2 linked regions of the Azospirillum brasilense genome follow. Each later gene encodes a partner of the first gene's protein in a complex. Links are inferred from orthologs where the notes say so. Each region holds a gene or a part of one and is shown on either strand. Other genes may lie near its edges. The genes, in order: dapF and AMK58_RS11750.

What was found.
Region 2: the proteins of dapF (region 1) and AMK58_RS11750 are in contact, whole or in part, in a solved structure (PDB 5YGU), measured with the Escherichia coli proteins. The link is inferred for Azospirillum brasilense from one-to-one orthologs.

The regions. Positions count from the first base shown.
Region 1 is NZ_CP012914.1:546,008-549,401, reverse strand. Bases 298-3,257 are described here. They hold dapF (diaminopimelate epimerase), read left to right. Parts: upstream 298-1,339; coding sequence 1,340-2,176; downstream 2,177-3,257. Other genes in these bases: mtaB (tRNA (N(6)-L-threonylcarbamoyladenosine(37)-C(2))-methylthiotransferase MtaB), read left to right, coding at 2,222-3,257; AMK58_RS02480 (hypothetical protein), read left to right, coding at 950-1,264; AMK58_RS02485 (GtrA family protein), read left to right, coding at 363-797; AMK58_RS02490 (glycosyltransferase family 2 protein), read left to right, coding at 298-360. In the rest of the region: more of AMK58_RS02490, read left to right, coding at 1-297; more of mtaB, read left to right, coding at 3,258-3,394. UniProt on the Escherichia coli protein: Involved in the succinylase branch of the L-lysine biosynthesis and in the biosynthesis of the pentapeptide incorporated in the peptidoglycan moiety. Catalyzes the stereoinversion of LL-2,6-diaminopimelate (L,L-DAP) to meso-diaminopimelate (meso-DAP).
Region 2 is NZ_CP012914.1:2,537,273-2,540,197, forward strand. Bases 1-2,733 are described here. They hold AMK58_RS11750 (RNA pyrophosphohydrolase), read left to right. Parts: upstream 1-984; coding sequence 985-1,482; downstream 1,483-2,733. Other genes in these bases: AMK58_RS11745 (divergent polysaccharide deacetylase family protein), read left to right, coding at 1-979; AMK58_RS11755 (acyl-ACP desaturase), read right to left, coding at 1,505-2,323; AMK58_RS11760 (F0F1 ATP synthase subunit epsilon), read right to left, coding at 2,520-2,733. Outside these bases: more of AMK58_RS11760, read right to left, coding at 2,734-2,925. UniProt on the Escherichia coli protein: Master regulator of 5'-end-dependent mRNA decay.

The sequences.
Region 1 (3,394 bases):
CCGGGCTCGCACAGCAAGCTGAACACCATCCGCGACGGCGTCCGCATCCTGCGCACCATCGTCAATCTGGTGAAGGAGGAGCGCCCCCTGCCCTTCTTCTTCGCCATCTTCGTGGCGCTGGCCGCGGCGTCGATGATCCTCGCCTGGCCGGTGGTGGCGACCTTCCTGCAGACCGGGCTGGTGCCGCGCCTGCCCACCGCCGTTCTGTCCACCGGGCTGATGCTGCTGGGCTTCCTCAGCCTGACCTGCGGGCTGATCCTCGACACGGTCACGCTGGGCCGCCGCGAGGCCAAGCGCATGCGCTACCTGTCCATCCCCGCGCCGGGCGTCCATCCGGTCCGCAAGGCCGCCGGGTCCTGACCATGGGCGAATTCATCGGCACCCTGTCCGACAGCCGGCTGGGACGGCTGGCCGTGCAGTTCGGCAAGTTCGGCCTCGTCGGCGTGGTCGGTCTGGTGGTGGACACGGCGGTGGTCTACGCGCTCGTGTTCGGCGCCGGTCTGGAGTTCTTCGCCGCCCGCGTCCCCGCCTATCTGGCCGCTGCCACCACGACCTTCGCGCTGAACCGCGCCTTCACCTTCCGCGGTGCGGCCGACGCGCCGCTGTACCGGCAATGGGCGACCTTCCTGGCCGCCAACGCCTTCGGCGGGGCGGTGAACTACGGCGTCTCGGTCGGGCTGGAGGCCGCCCTGCCGCTGGCCGAAGCCCATCCGGTGCTGGCCGTCGCCGCCGGTTCGCTGTCCGGCATGGTCCTGAACTTCGCCGCCTCCAAGCATCTGGTCTTCAAGGGCGCCTGATCCTTTAAGGCCCTGAGCCCCCCTCTCCTTCCGGATAACGCCGGAAGTCGCATTGTGCGCCGCCGCAAACACCCGAAGTCCATGGAATGGGGCGCATCCAACGGGAATGGCCCCGACACCGACCTGCCTTGGCAAGGAGCCGGGAGGGAGCCATGAACAACAGCGACGTGCTGTGGGCCTGGGTGGCCGGAGTCACCGTGTCCGCAGCCCTGCTGATCGGGCTGTCCCGCGCGCACGGACCGCCGACCCACGCCACGGACGGGCATTTCATGCTGCCCGACATGGCGATGGGCGCCGCGGGTTGGGATTACGAGGCGTGGGAGCGCACCGGCGGAACGCCGCCGCGGCCCGAGTCGGAGGACACCCTCGCCCGGATGCTCGACCTGCTGGAGGGCATCCCTCCGGCGTCGGGCACGACCCTGCCCGACGGGGACACGGCCGACACCGGCGGGGCCGAAACCCAGTGACCTCATGAACTGTTTGCCACGACCACCCCGTGCAGCCATGGACTCCGCAGGCCCGGTCGCCATATAACGGCGGTCATGACGCGCGAATTCCTGAAGATGCACGGGCTCGGCAACGACTTTGTCGTGATCGACGCCCGCAACACGCCGTACTCGCCGGCCGAGGCCGAGGTGCGTGCCATCGCCGACCGCAAGACCGGGGTGGGCTGCGACCAGTTCATCGTGATCGAGCCGGCGAAAACGGACGGCACGGCGGGCTTCATGCGCATCCGCAACGCCGACGGCGGCGAGGTGTCCGCCTGCGGCAACGCCTCGCGCTGCGTCGGCTGGCTGCTGATGGAGGAGGCGGGGGCGGAGCGCGTCGCCTTCGAGACCAACGCCGGCATCCTGCGGGCCAGCCGCGCCAACAACGGGCGCATCACCGTGGACATGGGTCAGGCCAATCTGGACTGGACGCAGATCCCGCTGGCGGAACCGGCGGACACGTTGCGCCTCGACGCGGTGTCGCACGGCGGCTTCGCCGGCCCCACGGCGGTCAGCATGGGCAACCCGCACGCCGTCTTCTTCGTGGACGACGCCGAGGCGGTGCCGCTGGCCGAGGTCGGTCCGGTGTTCGAGAACCACCCGGCCTTCCCCCAACGCACCAACGTCGAGTTCGTCCAGGTGCTGTCCCCCACCGCCGTCCGCATGCGGGTGTGGGAGCGCGGGGCCGGCATCACCCAGGCCTGCGGAACCGGCGCCTGCGCCACCGCGGTCGCCGCGATCCGCCGCGGGCTGACCAACCGCAAGGTCGACGTGATCCTGGATGGCGGCACCCTGACCATCGAATGGCGTGAGGACGGCCGCGTCCTGATGACCGGCCCGGTCGCCCTCAGCTACACCGGGCGGCTGTCTCCGGAGCTGGTCGCCGTCTGAGCGGTTTCCATTGAAGCGTAGGGCCGCCCGTTAGGCTGAAAGAGCATGAGCGACACTGTGACCAACGAGCCGGAGATCGTCACCTTCGGCTGCCGCCTGAACACCTACGAATCCGAGGTGATGCGCACCCACGCCCGCAACGCTGGGCTGGGGGACGTCGTCATCGTCAACACCTGCGCGGTGACCTCGGAAGCGGAACGGCAGGCCCGCCAGACCATCCGCAAGCTGCGCCGCGAGCGCCCGAACGCACGCATCGTGGTGACCGGCTGCGCCGCCCAGATCGACCCGCAGCGCTACGGCGCCATGCCGGAGGTCGATCAGGTGCTGGGCAACCAGGAGAAGCTGCAGCCGGAAAGCTGGGGTCTGGCCCCGGCGGAGAAGGTGCTGGTCAACGACATCATGTCGGTCAAGGAGACCGCCGGCCACCTGATCGGCGGGTTCGAGGACCGCGCGCGCGCCTTCGTCCAGGTCCAGCAGGGCTGCGACCACCGCTGCACCTTCTGCATCATCCCCTATGGCCGCGGCCCGTCGCGCTCCGTCCCCATCGGCGCGGTGGTGGAGCAGGTGCAGGCGCTGGTGAAGGCCGGCTACAACGAGGTCGTGCTGTCCGGCGTGGACATCACCAGCTTCGGCCCCGATCTGCCGGGCACGCCGACGCTGGGGCAGATGGTGCGCCGCCTGCTGGCGCTGGTGCCGGAGCTGCCGCGGCTGCGCCTGTCCTCGCTCGACTGCATCGAGATCGACGACGACCTGTGGCGCCTGATCGAGACGGAGCCGCGGCTGATGCCGCACCTCCACCTGTCGCTCCAGGCCGGCGACGACATGATCCTGAAGCGCATGAAGCGCCGGCACAGCCGCGCCGACGCCATCGCCTTCTGCGAGCGCGTGCGCTCCCTGCGTCCCGACATGGTCTTCGGCGCCGACTTCATCGCCGGTTTCCCCACGGAAACCGACGCGATGTTCGAGAACACGCTGCGGCTGGTCGAGGAGTGCGGCCTGACCTGGCTGCACGTCTTCCCCTACAGCCCGCGCCCCGGCACCCCCGCCGCCCGCATGCCGCAGGTCGACGGCGGCGTCCGCAAGGAGCGCGCGGCCCGTCTGCGCGCGCGCGGCGCCGAGGCGGAGGCCCGTACCCTGGCCTCGCTGGTCGGTCGTGAGGTGTCCGTGCTGGTCGAGAAGGACGATCTCGGCCGCACCCAGCATTTCGCCGAAATCCGC
Region 2 (2,925 bases), 2.0 Mb from region 1 along the record:
CAGCGTCGAAGTGGCGGTGAAGGGCGCGCAAGCGCCAACACCGCCAGCGGCACCGCCCGCCGCGGCGACGGTTCCCGCCCAACCGGCTCCGCCTGCGGCCTCCCCGGCGGCACCTCCGCCGCCCGTCGTCGCGGTTCCCCCGCCGCCGCTCGCCGTGGCCGTGAACGAGCCGGTCACCCTGACACCGGCGCCGGTCCCTGGACTGGTCGAGGATTCGCGCAACGGCCCGCTGCCGCGCATCGCCGAAGACGGGCGCAAGCCCTGGCAGGTCTACGCCCGCCCCTTCCCCGCCGCCGACCGCCGGCCGCGCATCGCCATCGTGCTGGCCGAGATGGGCATCTCCGGCGTGACCACCGGCAACGCCCTGCAGAAGCTGCCGCCGACGATCACGCTGGCCTTCGTCCCCTACGCCGACCGGCTGGACAACTGGGTCGAGCGCGCCCGCGGCAAAGGGCACGAGGTGATGCTCTCCATCCCCATGGAGCCGCAGGACTACCCGCGCAACGATCCCGGCCCCAACGCCCTGCTGAGCATGCTGCCGCCCGAGCGCAACATGGAGCGGCTGGAATGGTCGCTGGGCAAGGCGGTCGGCTATGTCGGCATCACCAGCACCACGGGCAGCAAATTCACCACCAACCCCGACGCGGTGAACCCGGTCATCGCGGCGATGAAGGCGCGCGGCCTGATGGTCCTGGACGCCCGCGCCAACCCGCGCAGCGTCGCCGGAACCCTGGCGGGGCAAGCCGGCGTGCCGCGGGCCTTCGCCGACCGGGTGATCGACCGCGACCTGTCGCGCGGCGCCATCGACGACCAGCTTGCCGAGCTGGAGGCCATCGCCAAGGCCAACGGGGCCGCGGTGGGCATCGGCGCGCCCTACCCCAGCACCATCGAACGGATCAACCTGTGGCTCACCGGGCTGGCTGATCGCGGCATCGCCATCGTGCCGGTCTCCGCCGTGGCCAACATGCAGAAGCAATAAAGCGCATGAGCAAGAAGCCCATCGACCGCGAGTCCCTCCCCTACCGCCCCTGCGTGGGGGTGATGCTGCTGAACGACCGCGGACAGGTCTTCGTGGCCCGGCGCTGCGACAGCAAGGATGCCTGGCAGATGCCCCAGGGCGGGATCGACGAGGGCGAGGGCGTGCATGAGGCCGCCCTGCGCGAGCTGAAGGAGGAGATCGGCACCGACAAGGCCGAGATCCTCGGCGAGACGGTGGAAAAGCTGCGCTACGACCTGCCCGACCATCTGCTGGGCAAGGTCTGGAAGGGCCGCTGGCGCGGTCAGGAGCAGGTCTGGCTGGCCGCCCGCTTCACCGGCGCGGACAGTGACATCGACCTCGCCACCGAGCATCCGGAATTCGACGCCTGGACATGGGTCGACGCCGACGATCTGCCCGGCCTGATCGTGCCCTTCAAGCGCCCGGTCTACGAGTCGGTGCTGGCGGAGTTCGCCTCGGTCATTGCGACGCTGCGGCGGGGATGACCCCCGCCGCGTCCCGTCCTGTTCAGGCGACCTTGGCCAGCCGCTTGGCGCGGCTTTCGATCAGCCACCAGGCGCCACGCGCGGCGACGCTGTAGAAGCGGGTGTGCGGCTTCAGCCCGCAGGCCTTGAAGACCATCGCCACCGCGCGGTCGACATGCTTGGGCCGGTAGCGGCCGTAGGCGCGGCGCATGTAGGCTTGGTTGTAGGTCTTGTGCGCGTAGGGCTCGCCCTCCGGCGCGTTGGCCGCGTAGTAGGCGTAGGCCAGCTCGTCGTCCTCCGACTCGCCGATGCGCGACAGCGCCACCTTGAGACGCTGGAACTTGTTGAGCTGCTCCAGCTCCAGATACTTCTTCGTGTAGGTGTAGAAGAGCTTGAAGTGGCGCAGCTCGTCGGCGGCGATGTTCTTGCAGATCAGCTTGAGGACCGGCTCGTCCGTCGAGTCGCCGATGGCCGCGTAGTAGCTGCTGGTGCCGGTCTCGACCATGCAGCGGGCGATCATCTCGCCGGTCCGCGAGCCGCGGACCGAGGCGGCGAGGTCGATCGGCACCTTGTAGCCGGCGCGGAAGCGCTCGACGGCCCGGTCGAAGTTGAAGGTCGGATCGACCAGCTCCGCCCATTTGCCGAGCGCGCGGCCGTGCTGGACCTCCTCGACCGCCCAGCCGTGCGCGACCTCCTGGAACTCGGGATCGTCGTGGAAGACGTTGCAGAGATAGGCCGTGTAGTCGTCGGCGTTGAACTCCACCAGGGCCGCCGCCTTGATGAGCGGAACGAGATCGGGATCGACCTTGCTGTGGTCCAGTTGATCCCAGGGAAGCTCTTCGTATTTCCAGTGCAACGCCACACTCCACTCCCGCTGCGGCCGCCGTTCCGGGCCGGTTGTTCCACGCTCTGACGGAGAATAGGACGATAAAAACAAAAACGCCTCGACGGACGGGCCGGGAGGCGTTCGATCCCTTGCGGGATACTATGTATGGCTGCGAAGGCGCAATGCAACGGAAACGGCCCAGCCGGCGGTCGCCGCCGGGCCGACCCCGGTGTCAGTGCGTGGTCGCGCCGGTCGCGTCGAGCTTGGCGCGGGCGATGGCGATCTTCGCCTCCACGCGGGCCTTCTCGTCGTCGGACTTGGCGTCTTCCAGATCCTCGCCCAGGTCGCGGATCTGCTGCTCGACCTTGGCGCGGTCGATCTCGGCGACCGCGATGGCCTCCTCGGCCAGGACGGTGCAGCGGGTCTCGGTCACCTCGGCGAATCCGCCGGCGACGAACACCCGGTCGACCACGCGGTCGGCCTCGTAGACGTCGATCACGCCCGGACGGACGGTCGAAATCATCGGCGAGTGGCCGGCGAGGACGCCGAAGTCACCTTCCGAACCCGGCACCACGACCATGTCGACGGGCTGCGAGGTCAGCAGCTTCTCCGGAGAGACCAGCTCGAATTCGACTTTA